Regions from separate parts of the Agarivorans albus genome, predicted to be linked through region 1. Evidence: predicted binding sites of a transcription regulator. Region 1 holds the regulator's gene; each other region holds the start of a gene.
The links. The regulator sigma-54, encoded in region 1, starts transcription at its own class of promoters, with help from an activator protein. The targets are predictions, from matches to a motif close to GTTGGCACGNNNNTNGNNT.
Positions count from the first base shown of each region.

Region 2: K5620_RS05065 (EF-hand domain-containing protein) is a predicted target of sigma-54. The motif match lies at 1,457-1,475, and genes of this name have one in related genera.
Region 3: flgF (flagellar basal-body rod protein FlgF) is a predicted target of sigma-54. The motif match lies at 1,523-1,541, and genes of this name have one in related genera.
Region 4: nifH (nitrogenase iron protein) is a predicted target of sigma-54. The motif match lies at 1,971-1,989, and genes of this name have one in related genera.

Region 1 is NZ_AP023032.1:649,072-652,235, forward strand. Features, by position in the region: gene ptsN (PTS IIA-like nitrogen regulatory protein PtsN) at 1-43, opposite strand, end outside; gene hpf (ribosome hibernation promoting factor) at 52-339, opposite strand; gene K5620_RS03120 (RNA polymerase factor sigma-54) at 364-1,866, opposite strand; gene lptB (LPS export ABC transporter ATP-binding protein) at 1,919-2,644, opposite strand; gene lptA (lipopolysaccharide transport periplasmic protein LptA) at 2,644-3,123, opposite strand; gene lptC (LPS export ABC transporter periplasmic protein LptC) at 3,149-3,164, opposite strand, start outside.
Region 2 is NZ_AP023032.1:1,085,582-1,088,745, reverse strand. Features, by position in the region: gene K5620_RS05070 (threonine/serine exporter family protein) at 1-975, shown strand, start outside; gene K5620_RS05065 (EF-hand domain-containing protein) at 1,124-1,384, opposite strand; gene ggt (gamma-glutamyltransferase) at 1,744-3,164, shown strand, end outside.
Region 3 is NZ_AP023032.1:2,906,545-2,909,708, reverse strand. Features, by position in the region: gene K5620_RS13080 (flagellar hook assembly protein FlgD) at 1-56, shown strand, start outside; gene flgE (flagellar hook protein FlgE) at 89-1,426, shown strand; gene flgF (flagellar basal-body rod protein FlgF) at 1,581-2,327, shown strand; gene flgG (flagellar basal-body rod protein FlgG) at 2,344-3,132, shown strand; gene flgH (flagellar basal body L-ring protein FlgH) at 3,159-3,164, shown strand, end outside.
Region 4 is NZ_AP023032.1:2,433,159-2,436,322, reverse strand. Features, by position in the region: gene K5620_RS11250 (T1SS-143 repeat domain-containing protein) at 1-1,622, opposite strand, end outside; gene nifH (nitrogenase iron protein) at 2,035-2,913, shown strand; gene nifD (nitrogenase molybdenum-iron protein alpha chain) at 2,956-3,164, shown strand, end outside.

The DNA.
Region 1 (3,164 bases):
CACTTTGGGTGCAGTCCAAGCTAAGTACTTTATTTAGTTGCATGGGGGTGGCTAACGTTTGTTAAGTTTTTCTTTATGTTTGATGACTTGGCGATCAAGTTTATCAATCAGGCTGTCGATGGCGGCATACATGTCAGAATGCTCAGAGGTTGCAAATACTTCGCCGCCGTTTAAATGTAATGTGGCTTCAGCAATTTGGTTCAGTTTTTCTACGTTGAGGATGACGTGAACGTTATTGATCTGATCGAATCGTCGGGTGAGTTTGGCAAACTTGGTGTGGACATATTCTTTCAAAGATTCAGTTATTTCTACGTGGTGTCCAGTAAGGTTAATTTGCATAGATATCTTCCCCTTTTAGTGGCCTTAGATAAGGCTCTTACGTTGGTTAGAAGGTGGAATTGCTAAAGACTCACGATATTTAGCAATCGTACGTCTTGCCACCTTGATCCCCTGATCTGCCAAAATATCAGCAATTTTGCTGTCGCTGAGTGGTTTACTGGTATTTTCGGCAGCTACCAGTTTCTTGATTAATGCACGAATAGCGGTTGATGAGCACTCACCTCCACCATCGGTAGCCACATGGCTAGAAAAGAAATACTTAAGCTCGAAGATGCCGCGAGGTGTATGCATGAATTTTTGGGTGGTTACCCGGGAAATGGTGGATTCGTGCATTTCTACAGCTTCTGCCACATCGTTCAGTACCATTGGCTTCATGGCTTCTTCGCCATATTCAAAAAACGCCTGTTGATGATGAACAATGCAGTTGGATACTTTTAATAGGGTTTCATTTCGGCTCTCGATACTTTTAATAAACCACTTGGCTTCTTGTAAGTGGCTACGAATAAACTGGGTATCGTTAGCGTTGGTAGAGGTTTTACTTAAAGATGCATAGTGGGAGTTAACACGCAACTTAGGCATTGCATCTGGGTTGAGCTCTACAACCCAGCGGCCTTGGCGTTTTACAACCGATACATCCGGGATAACATACTGGGCTTGGTTAGGCTCTACCGCGTTACCTGGTCGAGGTTCAAGCGTATGAATCAAACGCATGACTTCGCGTAACTGGTCTTCTTTAAGTTTGGTTTTGCGGGCTAATAGACGAAAATCGCGATTAGCTAATACATCAATGTGATTTGAAACTACATCTTTGGCTTCATTTAGCCAAGGGGTGTCTTCGGCAAAACGGCTTAATTGGATTAGTAAACACTCTTGCAGCGAGCGCGCTGCTATACCAACTGGATCGAAATGTTGGATGCGTTTAAGTACTGCTTCTACTTCATCTAGCTCTACATCTAAGTCATTGTTATCGCTTGAACGTAAGCCTTCTAGTAGCTGCTCACAGTCTTGGGTGAGGTAGCCCGATTCATCTACTGCATCAATAATGGCTAAAGCAATAGCTTGGTCTACTTCACTAAATGGAGTGAGTTGCATTTGCCACAATAAGTGGTCTTGTAAAGAGTCGACAGTTTCGCCCTGAAACAACATATCGTTGTCATCGCTCACGGCGCTGCCAGATGAGCTGGCTGGGGCAGAACTGGCGCTGTAGATATCGTCCCAAGTAGAGTCAACAGGGAGGTCGTCAGAAACAGTTTCTTGATTAATGGCATCGCCTGCTTCAATTTGACTGTTGTCTATGTCCGCAGTGGATTCGGCCTCGGTAGACTTCTCATTGGCAGATTTAGCGTCGGTTGCGTCACTATCACTGGCGTGAGACTCATCCGCCTCAAGCAGAGGGTTACTTTCCAGAGCCTCTTGAATCTCTTGCTGTAAATCCAGTGTTGAAAGCTGGAGTAAGCGAATGGCCTGTTGTAACTGGGGGGTCATGGTTAACTGCTGACCAAGACGCAACTGCAAAGATGCTTTCATTAACTACCGCTGTTCCTTCTTCTTATTGTCTTTTTTTAAACTTGCACTTTAACTATAGCTTGAATTGTTCTCCGAGATAAACTCGTTTCACATGTTCGTTTTCGAGAATTTCTTCTGGCTTTCCTGAGGCTATCAATTCGCCTTGGCTAACGATATAGGCATGCTCACAAACATCGAGAGTTTCTCGAACATTGTGGTCGGTAATTAGTACACCTAGACCGCGATCACGTAGGTGTTCAATGATCTTTTTAATATCGATAACAGAAATAGGATCTACCCCTGCGAAGGGTTCGTCAAGCAAAATAAACTTAGGTGCGGCGGCTAGCGCTCGGGCAATCTCAACCCTTCGACGCTCACCACCCGATAAGCTCATGCCTAGATTTTTGCGAATATGGCCAATGTGAAACTCTTCAAGAAGGTCGTCTAATGCACCAATTTGTTGCTCTTTATCGAGGTCTTTTCGGGTCTCTAATACGGCGAGTATGTTCTTCTCCACAGATAAGCGGCGAAAGATGGACGCTTCTTGCGGAAGGTAGCCAATGCCTTTGCGTGCGCGGGTATGCATCGCTGTACTAGAAATATCGTCATCATCGATGAGGATTCGGCCTTGGTCACGAGGCACCAAGCCCACCACCATGTAAAAAGTGGTTGTTTTGCCAGCGCCGTTTGGACCTAACAAGCCAACAATTTTACCGGTTTCTACATTTAGACTAACGTTTTTAACTACCTTACGGCCCTTGTAGGCTTTAGCTAGGTTTTCAGCAATTAGCGTACTCATTATTGCTGGTCTTCCTTGGGCGTTAGTTCGTCAAGCTGCTGAGGCAGGAAAATAGTAGTTACACGGCTATTTTCGTCGCCTTGTGCCACCATTTCTTGTTTGTTGATGCTGTATTTGATCATTTTACCTTTTACCAAGCTCTCTTCTTGTTTGAGTTGAGCATTGGTGGTGAGTGTTAGCGTTTGGGTTTTTAGGTCGTAACGCACTTCGTTCGCTTCAGCTTCAATTGGCTTGCCACTATCAAGTAATTGATAAAACGTTGCGGGTTCGCCTTTAGCGATCATTACTTCGCTGCCTTTTTCTTCGCTACCAATAACACTGAGTTCTTCGGCGTGCATTTTAATCGAGCCTTGAGTCACCACAACATTATTGTAAAAGGTGACTCGGTTTTCTTTGATATTGACCTGCTGGCGGTCAGCATCAACAATAATTTGTTTGTTGAAGTCGTCTTCTAGTGCTTGTGAACCCCAAGAAAGCATAAACAAGCTAGCCGCAAGTGCTAACTTACTCTTGTGGGTTG
Region 2 (3,164 bases), 440 kb from region 1:
GCCCGCACTAATCAACTGGTTAAAAAAGTAACCGAAGAAGAAATCAGTTTGGCCGAGGCCATAGAGCGGCTAAACCAAATGGCCAATCAGCCAGCCTTACACTCTCCTTGGGTAATTTGCTTGGCTTTTGCCATTACTGGCGGCGCATTTGCTATGTTAATGTCGGCTAATTGGAGCACCATTATTTGGTCGAGCTTGCTTAGTTGTATTTCATTTTATTTGGCTTATCGCGCCGAGCACTCTAAAGGAGTACATGAAGCCTTAGAGCCGGTAGCTGCGCTGCTCTGCTCCTTTGTGGCCGTGGCTATTTCTCAGTTTGTGCCAGACGTAAACATTCCCATTGTGGTGCTTTCGGCGATCATTATTTTCATTCCTGGTTTATCGCTCACCCTTGGTTTAAGTGAGTTAGCAGCACGCGAACTAATATCGGGTACGGCAAGGGTAATGGACGGCATTATGGTGTTGTTTAAACTCTATTTTGGCGCGGTGTTAGGCATGGCCTTTGGTGCTCTAATTTGGGGGCAGGTTGATCTTCAATCTAGCTTTGTTAGCACCTGGTGGATTAAGTGGCTAGGTGTGGTGTTGTTATCCTTAGGCCTTAGCGTGGTATTTAAAGTACGCGCTAAAGATTTACCTTGGGGCATTCTTTCGGGAGTGATTGCCTATGCTGCTGCCTTTGCTGGCAGCGCCTACCTAGGCGAAGCATTAGGTCCTTTTGTTGGGGCATTTATTGTGGGTGTTTATGCAAACCTATTTGCCAAGTTAACCAAGTCTCCGGCATCGGTGGTATTGCTGCAAGGCATAGTATTATTGGTACCGGGTAGTAAGGCTTATATCAGCTTAAATTCATTGGTTTTAGGTGAGTCAATGGTGAGCATCCCCAATATTGGTTCGCAAACATTTTTGATTTTCATGTCGATTGTGGCGGGGATTTTATTTGCTAACGTAGCGGTACCGCAACGTAGCTCGCTATAAAGAAAAAAGGCGCTTAAGCTAGCACAGACTTAAGCGCTGGAAAATTATCGAGGATTAAAACTGCTACAAACTAGACCAAATCGCAGAAAAATTGGCCCCCGACAGCGTCCTAAAATTGGATCGGTTCACGAAAACATAAAGGAACTAACTATTCAGCTACTTCGCTGTTTTCAGGGTCTTCAGGTTGAACGGAAATTTCAAGGTTTATGAATTCTGCTTGGCTTAATACACCATCCTGGTCTGTATCAAGCTCACTCCATACTTCAGTAAGGATCGGTAGTTCGGCAGCTTCTTCCATGCTTACCACCAAATCTTGGTTGGTATCTAGGTCTTTGAACACTTCACTATTTGCCGAGGCTAGGCTGGCTACAAATAGCGCTAACACTGGAAAGCTATACTTCAAGTTCATAAGAAACTCCTTGTTTAACATCTACTTCACTAAATGGCCGCTAACTAGGTTTAGCGGTTGACGAACTACATATAGCAAAGGTCGAACCAACTTTTAAAAAACAATTAAAATCAACAACTTAACCAAAATTCAGGGACGCAACTTAAATGCCAGCGTCGCCTACAGGCGACACCTAAATAGTGATAAAAGCCAAAACCGACGAGTTATGCGGCTTCAAGCTGTCTCTTATCTACGTCACCGCTGTGCTCAATTCTCATACAAATAGAAAAACCTGCGTAAATTCAGTCATATAAACAAGCGATGGCGATTAATATATGGACTGCTACACTGGCTAAATACGCATTAAAAAAGGATTTAGCATGTTTACTCGCAACCTCATGGCATCAACCCTAATAATTAGCGGCTTTTGCTATTCAAATAGCCAAAGCGCCGATGCTTATGCCCCAGAGCTAGCCAGCGGAGTGCAGGCTAAGACCGAGGTCACTGCCAAAAAATTCATGGTGTCGGCTGCTAACCCCTTAGCGGTTGAAGCCGGTTATGAGGTGCTAAAGGCAGGTGGCAACGCCGTAGATGCAATGATTGCCGTGCAAAGCGTACTAGGCTTGGTTGAACCGCAATCCTCAGGGATTGGTGGCGGCGCTTTTGTGGTGTATTACGATGCAGCCAAGCAACAACTCACCACCTTTGACGCCAGAGAAACAGCCCCTTCACAAGTTGATGCTGGCTTGTTTTTGGACCAGCAAGGTAAACCGCTAAAGTTTTATGACGCAGTGGTGGGTGGGCGTTCAGTAGGCACACCTGGAGTTATCGCGCTGTTTGAAGAAATGCATCAGCGTTACGGTAGCAGCAATTGGCAAGATTTGTTTAAACCGGCAATCGGCTTAGCCAAAGAAGGCTTTAGAGTGAGCCCGCGATTGGCTAAGTTAATTGCTGGCGACGCTGAACGCCTCGGTCGCTACCCAACTAGCCGCGACTACTTCTTTGATGACTCAGCCGAGCCTTTACGCGAAGGGCATTTACTACAAAACCCTGATTACGCTAGCACCTTAAAGTTGGTCGCAGAGCAAGGCGCTTCAGGTTTTTATCAAGGTGATACCGCCAAAGCAATTGTTGCGGCTGTTGGTCAATTCAATGACAATCCGGGCTTGCTTAGCGAAAAAGATCTAGCAAATTACCAAGTAAAACAGCGCCCTGCCCTTTGCTCTGCTTACTTTCAATACTCAATATGTGGCATGGGGCCACCGAGTTCAGGCGCTAGCACCGTTGGACAGATCCTCGGTATTGCCGCGCATTACCCCTTAGCAGATTGGGGACCTAATAATCCACAAAGCTGGCGTATTCTCGGTGATGCTTCTCGCCTAGCCTTTGCAGACCGAGGCGCCTACCTTGCCGACAGTGATTTTGTCGACGTGCCACTTAGCAACTTACTAAGCCCTGAGTACCTTGCCAAGCGCGCTAAGCTGTTAAGTGGGGATAAAGCCTTAACCTCGGTAAGCCCTGGCGAGTTGCCTTTAAACGCCTATCGCAGTATGGACCAAAGCCTAGAACTTCCTTCTACCACTCACATCAGTATAGTGGATGCCCAAGGCAACGTATTGTCGATGACCAGTAGCATTGAGAATGCCTTTGGTTCGAGAGTATTTGTAAAAGGGTTCTTACTTAACAATCAGCTGACTGACTTCTCATTTGTCGCTGAGAAAAACGGCAAGAAAGTGGCGAACGGAGTAGCTGCCAATAAACGCCCCCGCTCTTCTATGGCGCCAACCGTTGTTATGGAAAA
Region 3 (3,164 bases), 2.3 Mb from region 1:
TAGAAGGCTTAGGCGGCATTGCAATGAGCGATGTTCTTGAAGTAGCCAAGGCCTAACAAAGAATAGTAAAACGATAGGAGATTGAGAGATGTCATTTAATATCGCTCTAAGCGGCATCAATGCCTCGCAAAAGGATCTTGACGTAACGGCGAACAATATTGCTAACGTCAACACCATTGGTTTTAAAGAGTCGCGTGCTGAGTTTGCCGATGTGTATGCAACATCGATTTTCTCAAATGCTCGTACCGCAGTTGGTAATGGTGTTAAAACTGTAGATGTAGCTCAGCAATTCCACCAAGGTAGTCTTAACTTTACCCAGAATGCCTTAGATATGGCGATCAGTGGCGAAGGCTTTTTTGTTACCGCATCAGACTTAACCACTCAAACACGAGAGTTTACTCGTGCGGGTGCGTTTAAGTTAAACGCTGATAACTTTATTGTTAACTCGCAAGGTCAATACCTACAAGGTTATACCGTGAACAACAGCGGCACGCCTTCAGCGGTGAGTATGGCTGCAACCAGCGCAATTCAAATTAGTGCTGAAGTAGGTAACCCTACCATGACAAGCCAAGTTGATATGAGCTTTAACTTGCCGTCGAGCGGTACTACTCACGATATAGGCGATTTCGACCCAACCGACAGCAATACCTACACTTCTGCCACTTCGGTGACGGTGTATGATTCGCAGGGTGGCTCGCATGTCGCTGAGACCTTCTTTATTAAAGATGACACTACGGCTAACACATGGCACAAGTTGATATACATTGACGGTATGCCAGTAGATGTTGCAGGTGGTACAGCTAATACCCCTAACGCGGGTAACCCTAATCCAAATATCCCTGCATCAGCGACTTTAACTTTTGATAATACCGGTGCATTAGCATCTACAGCGCCACTTATTATTGAGACTGTAGCGCTTGGTACTGCTCCACCAAACGGCCCAGGTGGTGTATGGGATCCGGTAACGGGTTCTGTAGATCCAACGCAAACCATTACTTTTAACCTAAATGGCCCAACTCAGTACAACTCAGCCTTTGAAGTATCTAGTTTGTCGCAAGATGGTTCTACCGTTGGTAAATTGACAGGTATTGATATTGGCCCAGATGGTTTGGTTGTTGCCTCTTACAGTAATGGTCAAACAACCAATATTGCTAAAGTATCGGTTGCTAAATTTGCCAATAACCAAGGTTTAGCGCAAATCGGTGATACCTCATGGCAGCAAACCCAGTTAAGTGGTGAAGCGATTGCCGGTGAAGGTAACTCGGGGACTTTCGGTAAAATCAACTCTGCTTCTTTAGAACAAGCTAACGTTAACTTAACCGAGCAGTTGGTTAATTTGATTAGTGCTCAGCGTAACTTCCAGGCTAACTCTCGTGCCTTAGAAGTTAACTCAACGCTACAGCAAACTATTATTCAGATACGTTAATAGCCAATTAGCATTTGAGCAAAAAGGCAGCCTTGGCTGCCTTTTTATTTTATTGATTTAATTGGCTTTTCTATTCTCGCTTATCATTTTTTATCTTCTGGCATTCTAATTGCTTTGTTTCCTTTGAGTCAGCTAATTGACGTAGGAAATAGACATGGACCAACTACTTTATATATCGATGACCGGTGCAAAACAAAACATGCACTCGCTCGCGGTACGTGGTAACAACCTTGCAAATGCAAATACCACAGGCTTTAAAGCCGATTTAGAGAATGCACGCTCTATGCAGGCTTTCGGCCCGGGCATGCCATCTCGGGTATTTGCTATGACCGAGCGCCCAACTCAAAACTTTACCGATGGCCTGTTAAAAACCACTGGTAGGGATCTAGATGTGGCGATTAAAGGTGAAGGTTGGATTTCGGTCCAAGACAAGGATGGTAATGAAGCGTTGTCTCGAAATGGTAACTTTACCATTTCAGCCGCTGGTGTTTTACAAACCATGCAAGGGCAGCCCGTATTAGGTAATCAAGACGCGCCAATTATTATTCCCCTACCTGTTGAAAAGCTAGAAATTAACGAAGATGGCACCATTGAGATTCGGCCAGAAGGCGCACCTGCCGATGCCTTGGAAGAAGTTAACCGTATTAAGCTAAGCAATCCTTTTGCTGGCGAGTTAACTAAAGGCGATGACGGTTTATTTCGTGCCACTAATGGTCAACCTTATCAGCCCGATGCCACCGTTGAGTTGGTTAAGGGAGCGCTGGAGGGAAGTAACGTGAACCCAGTGCAAGAAATGACACATATGATCAGCATGCAACGTCAATTTGAAATGCAAATAAAAATGATGAAAACCGCTGAAGAAAACGAAAAAGCAACCAATAACTTGTTGCGATTAAGCTAGGTATAAGGAGCGTATTATGCATCCCGCATTATGGATTAGTAAAACTGGCTTAGATGCCCAACAAACCAACGTATCGGTTATTTCAAACAATTTAGCCAATGCCAGTACTGTCGGTTATAAAAAAAGTCGCGCAGTATTTGAAGACTTGCTTTACCAAACGATTAACCAACCGGGTGGCCGTTCGTCTCAGAACACGACAATGCCATCGGGCTTAATGATTGGTGCCGGTGCTAAAGTTATCGCCACTCAAAAAAACCATGACCAAGGTAATGTGCAAACTACCGATAACGCTTTTGATTTAATGATTGATGGGCGTGGTTTCTTCGAAATTTTGATGCCCGACGGTACAACAGCTTACACCCGTAATGGCCAATTTGGTCTTAACGATGAAGGCACTATTGTTACACCTGGATCTGGTTATCCCTTACAGCCAGAAATTCAAGTACCTGAAGATGCACAAAGCTTTACAGTAGGTGAAGACGGCGAGGTAAGTGTTCGCTTACCTGGACAAACCGACAGTCAAGTTATTGGCCAAATTACCATTACTGACTTTGTTAATCCTTCTGGATTAGAGCCTCGTGGCCAAAACTTGTATTTAGAAACCGGCGCTAGTGGTGCTCCTCAAAATGGTATTGCATCGGAGAATGGTTTAGGCGCTATCCGCCAAGGTTCTTTAGAAACTTCAAACGTGAATGTGACCGAGGAGCTGGTTAACTTAATTGAGGCGCAACGGGTTTACGAGATGAATTCAAAGGTAATTTCAACCGTAGACCAAATGTTGACCTTCGCAACGCAACAACTGTAATCAAAGTTTAGAGAGAGGGATTGCTCATGAAT
Region 4 (3,164 bases), 1.8 Mb from region 1:
CTAATTGAAGCTTGGGTGTCTTTGATGATGCTGGTGGTTGCGGAAACAGAGTTTCCAGCAATATCACTGGTAGATGCCGTTAAGTTAAGCTCCCCATCGGCTAGGTTACTCAGATTGCTGCTAGGTATTAACCACTGTCCGTTGGCGACGGTAGTTTTTAGGTTAAGGCTTGCACCATTTATATCGGTAATTTGAATATTAACTAACTGGCCATCTTCAACATCAGTTATTTCACCAAACAACTGTGTCGCTGGTACCTCTAAGGCATTTACATAATTGTCGCCTTGGCCATCGATGTTTGCGCTGATGTTAGCTAAGGTGTCCTTAACAATGGATGAGCTAGCACTCGCTAGATTGCCCGCTATATCAGAGGTGTTGGCGGTAATGGTTAAGCTACCTTCAGCTAAAGGTGTTAAATCAACATTACTGATTTGCCAGCTGTTATTAGTAACCGTGGTTTGAAAGCTTAGCTGCTCACCGTTATTGTCTGTAACCGTAACACTAACTATTTGGCCATCTTCAACGGCTGCAACTTGGCCGTATAGTAAAGTAGAAGGGGACTCTATAGCATTTATATAGTTGTCGTTAACTCCATCGATATCGGCAGTTAAGCTTGCGAGAGTATCTTTAATGATTGTAGAGCTAGCTGATGCAGGGTTTCCAGCTATGTCTACCGCGCTAACGTTAATGGTTAACACGCCATCTTGTAAGGCCGTCAAATCGGCGCTGGCGATGTTCCAACTGTTGTTAAGCACTTGGCTGGTAAAACTGAGTTGCTGGCCTGACTCATCAACAACTTGCACCAGTACCACTTGATTGTCTTCTATCCCGATTATGTTTCCATATAAGGGAGTAATCGCTTGTTCATACTGGTTTACGTAGTTGTCGCCTTGGCCATCTATTTCCGCTTCAATAACAGCCGTTACATCTTTAATGCTTGAATCGTTGGCATCGACAAACTGCCCAAAGTAATCAGTCACGCTAGCGTAAACATCAATCGGTCCTTCGTTTAGCGATTGAATATCGAGATCTTGGTAACTGTAGTTATTGTTACGTACTACAGCCTCTACAGTTAGAGTTTGCCCTGCAGAATCGGTAAGCGTAATCACTACGATGCGACCATCTTCTACATCTGGTGCCTCGCCGGTAATTAGTACAGCCGGTACTTCAAACTGGTTTTCGTAGCCATCGCCGCCATCTACAATATTCACTGTTAATTGCGCTTGGTTACTTAAAGGAGGAATTTGGTCAGCTTGAGCACCCTGTTGATTGGTATTTGTTACAGCTTGCTCTGTCGCTTGTGTATTAAAGCCTGCTTCTGGGAGGGTTTCATCTAATGTGGGCTGTACACGAACGATAAAGGACGCGCCTTGGCTACCTTGCTCGCCGCTGAGGGGGGAAGTATTCCCAGAGTACAAGGGTGGACTATCTTGTTGGCTGTTATTAGTTTCAGTGGAGTCGAGTTCGCTATCTGCGATGGTTTGTTCAGCATCACTCACTAGGTTTTTAACTAGGGGGATGCTGCTATCGATTATTTCAGTTGGTTCAACCTTGAGCCAACGTCCATCACCCATGACTTTCCAAATTTGACCTTCGATGTCAACGTAGACAACTGGCTTCATCCTTTAGCCCTTACAGTAAACAAAATATGCCTAACATTATGTTTAGCACATATTTTTCAACATTGAGCAATTTGTAAACTAATTACTTAAGAAAGCCTTTGAAGGCTTCATCTTGTTGTCTGTTGATTGATGTTTATTTCAAAAATCTACTGTTAGCTAGAAGAGATTCTTGCCCCTGCTATACCTCTAAATAGTGTCTAAGCAACTAACAAAAGCAGTGAGGTTGTGCGTACCGTTTGCGACAAAGCCTACATTTGCAGCCTAAATTGTTTGTCTTATGTACTCAAAAACTTGCCGTCAATTAGTTATAAGTGACTTAAATACAATGACTTAGATTATTCCCTAGAGTTTGGAACGGTTCTGGCAATAGCTACAGTGGGAACCGTTTATCAAGCTAATAGGAAGAAATGTTATGGCTATTCGTCAATGTGCAATTTACGGAAAAGGCGGTATTGGTAAATCTACCACTACTCAAAACTTAGTTGGTGCTTTAGCGGAAGCGGGCAAAAAGGTGATGATTATTGGTTGTGACCCAAAAGCCGATTCAACACGTCTAATTTTACATGCAAAAGCGCAAAACACCATTATGGAAATGGCAGCGGAAGCGGGTTCGGTTGAAGACATCGAATTAGAAGATGTACTTAAAGTGGGCTACGGCGGTGTACGTTGTGTTGAGTCAGGTGGTCCAGAGCCAGGTGTTGGTTGTGCTGGTCGTGGTGTAATCACAGCGATTAACTTCTTAGAAGAAGAAGGCGCTTATGAAGAAGAACTAGATTTTGTATTTTACGACGTACTGGGTGACGTGGTGTGTGGTGGTTTCGCCATGCCTATTCGTGAAAACAAAGCTCAGGAAATCTACATCGTTGTATCTGGTGAAATGATGGCGATGTACGCTGCTAATAACATTTCTAAAGGTATCTGTAAGTACGCTGCTACTGGTGGTGTTCGTTTAGCGGGTCTGATTTGTAACTCACGTAAATGTGACCGTGAAGATGAGTTAATTGAAGCGCTAGCAGCCAAAATTGGCACTCAAATGATTCACTTTGTGCCGCGTGACAACGTTGTACAGCAGGCTGAAATTCGTCGTATGACAGTAATTGAATACAACCCTAAATGTAATCAAGCTGACGAATACCGCACCTTAGCCAAGAAAATCATCGACAACAAAATGTTTGTAGTACCTACGCCGGTAACTATGGATGAGCTCGAAGAGTTGTTGATGGAATTCGGCATCATGGATGAAGAAGACGAATCAATCATTGGTCAAGTAGCTGAAGAAGCCACAGCTTAATCACTCATCTCAGTGAGTAAATTGATGCTATAGGAGGCAGCAATGTCAGATAAAAAAGCAGAGACTCAAGCGCTGATTGATGAAGTGTTAGAAGTCTATCCAGAAAAAGCTAAAAAAGACCGCCAAAAACACCTAGGTGCAAACGACAGCGAAGGTGGAAGTTGTATTACTGCTAACCGTAAGTCACTTCCTGGTGTTATGACTGCCCGCGGTTGTGCCTACGCAGGTTCAAAAGGGGTAGTGTGGGGGCC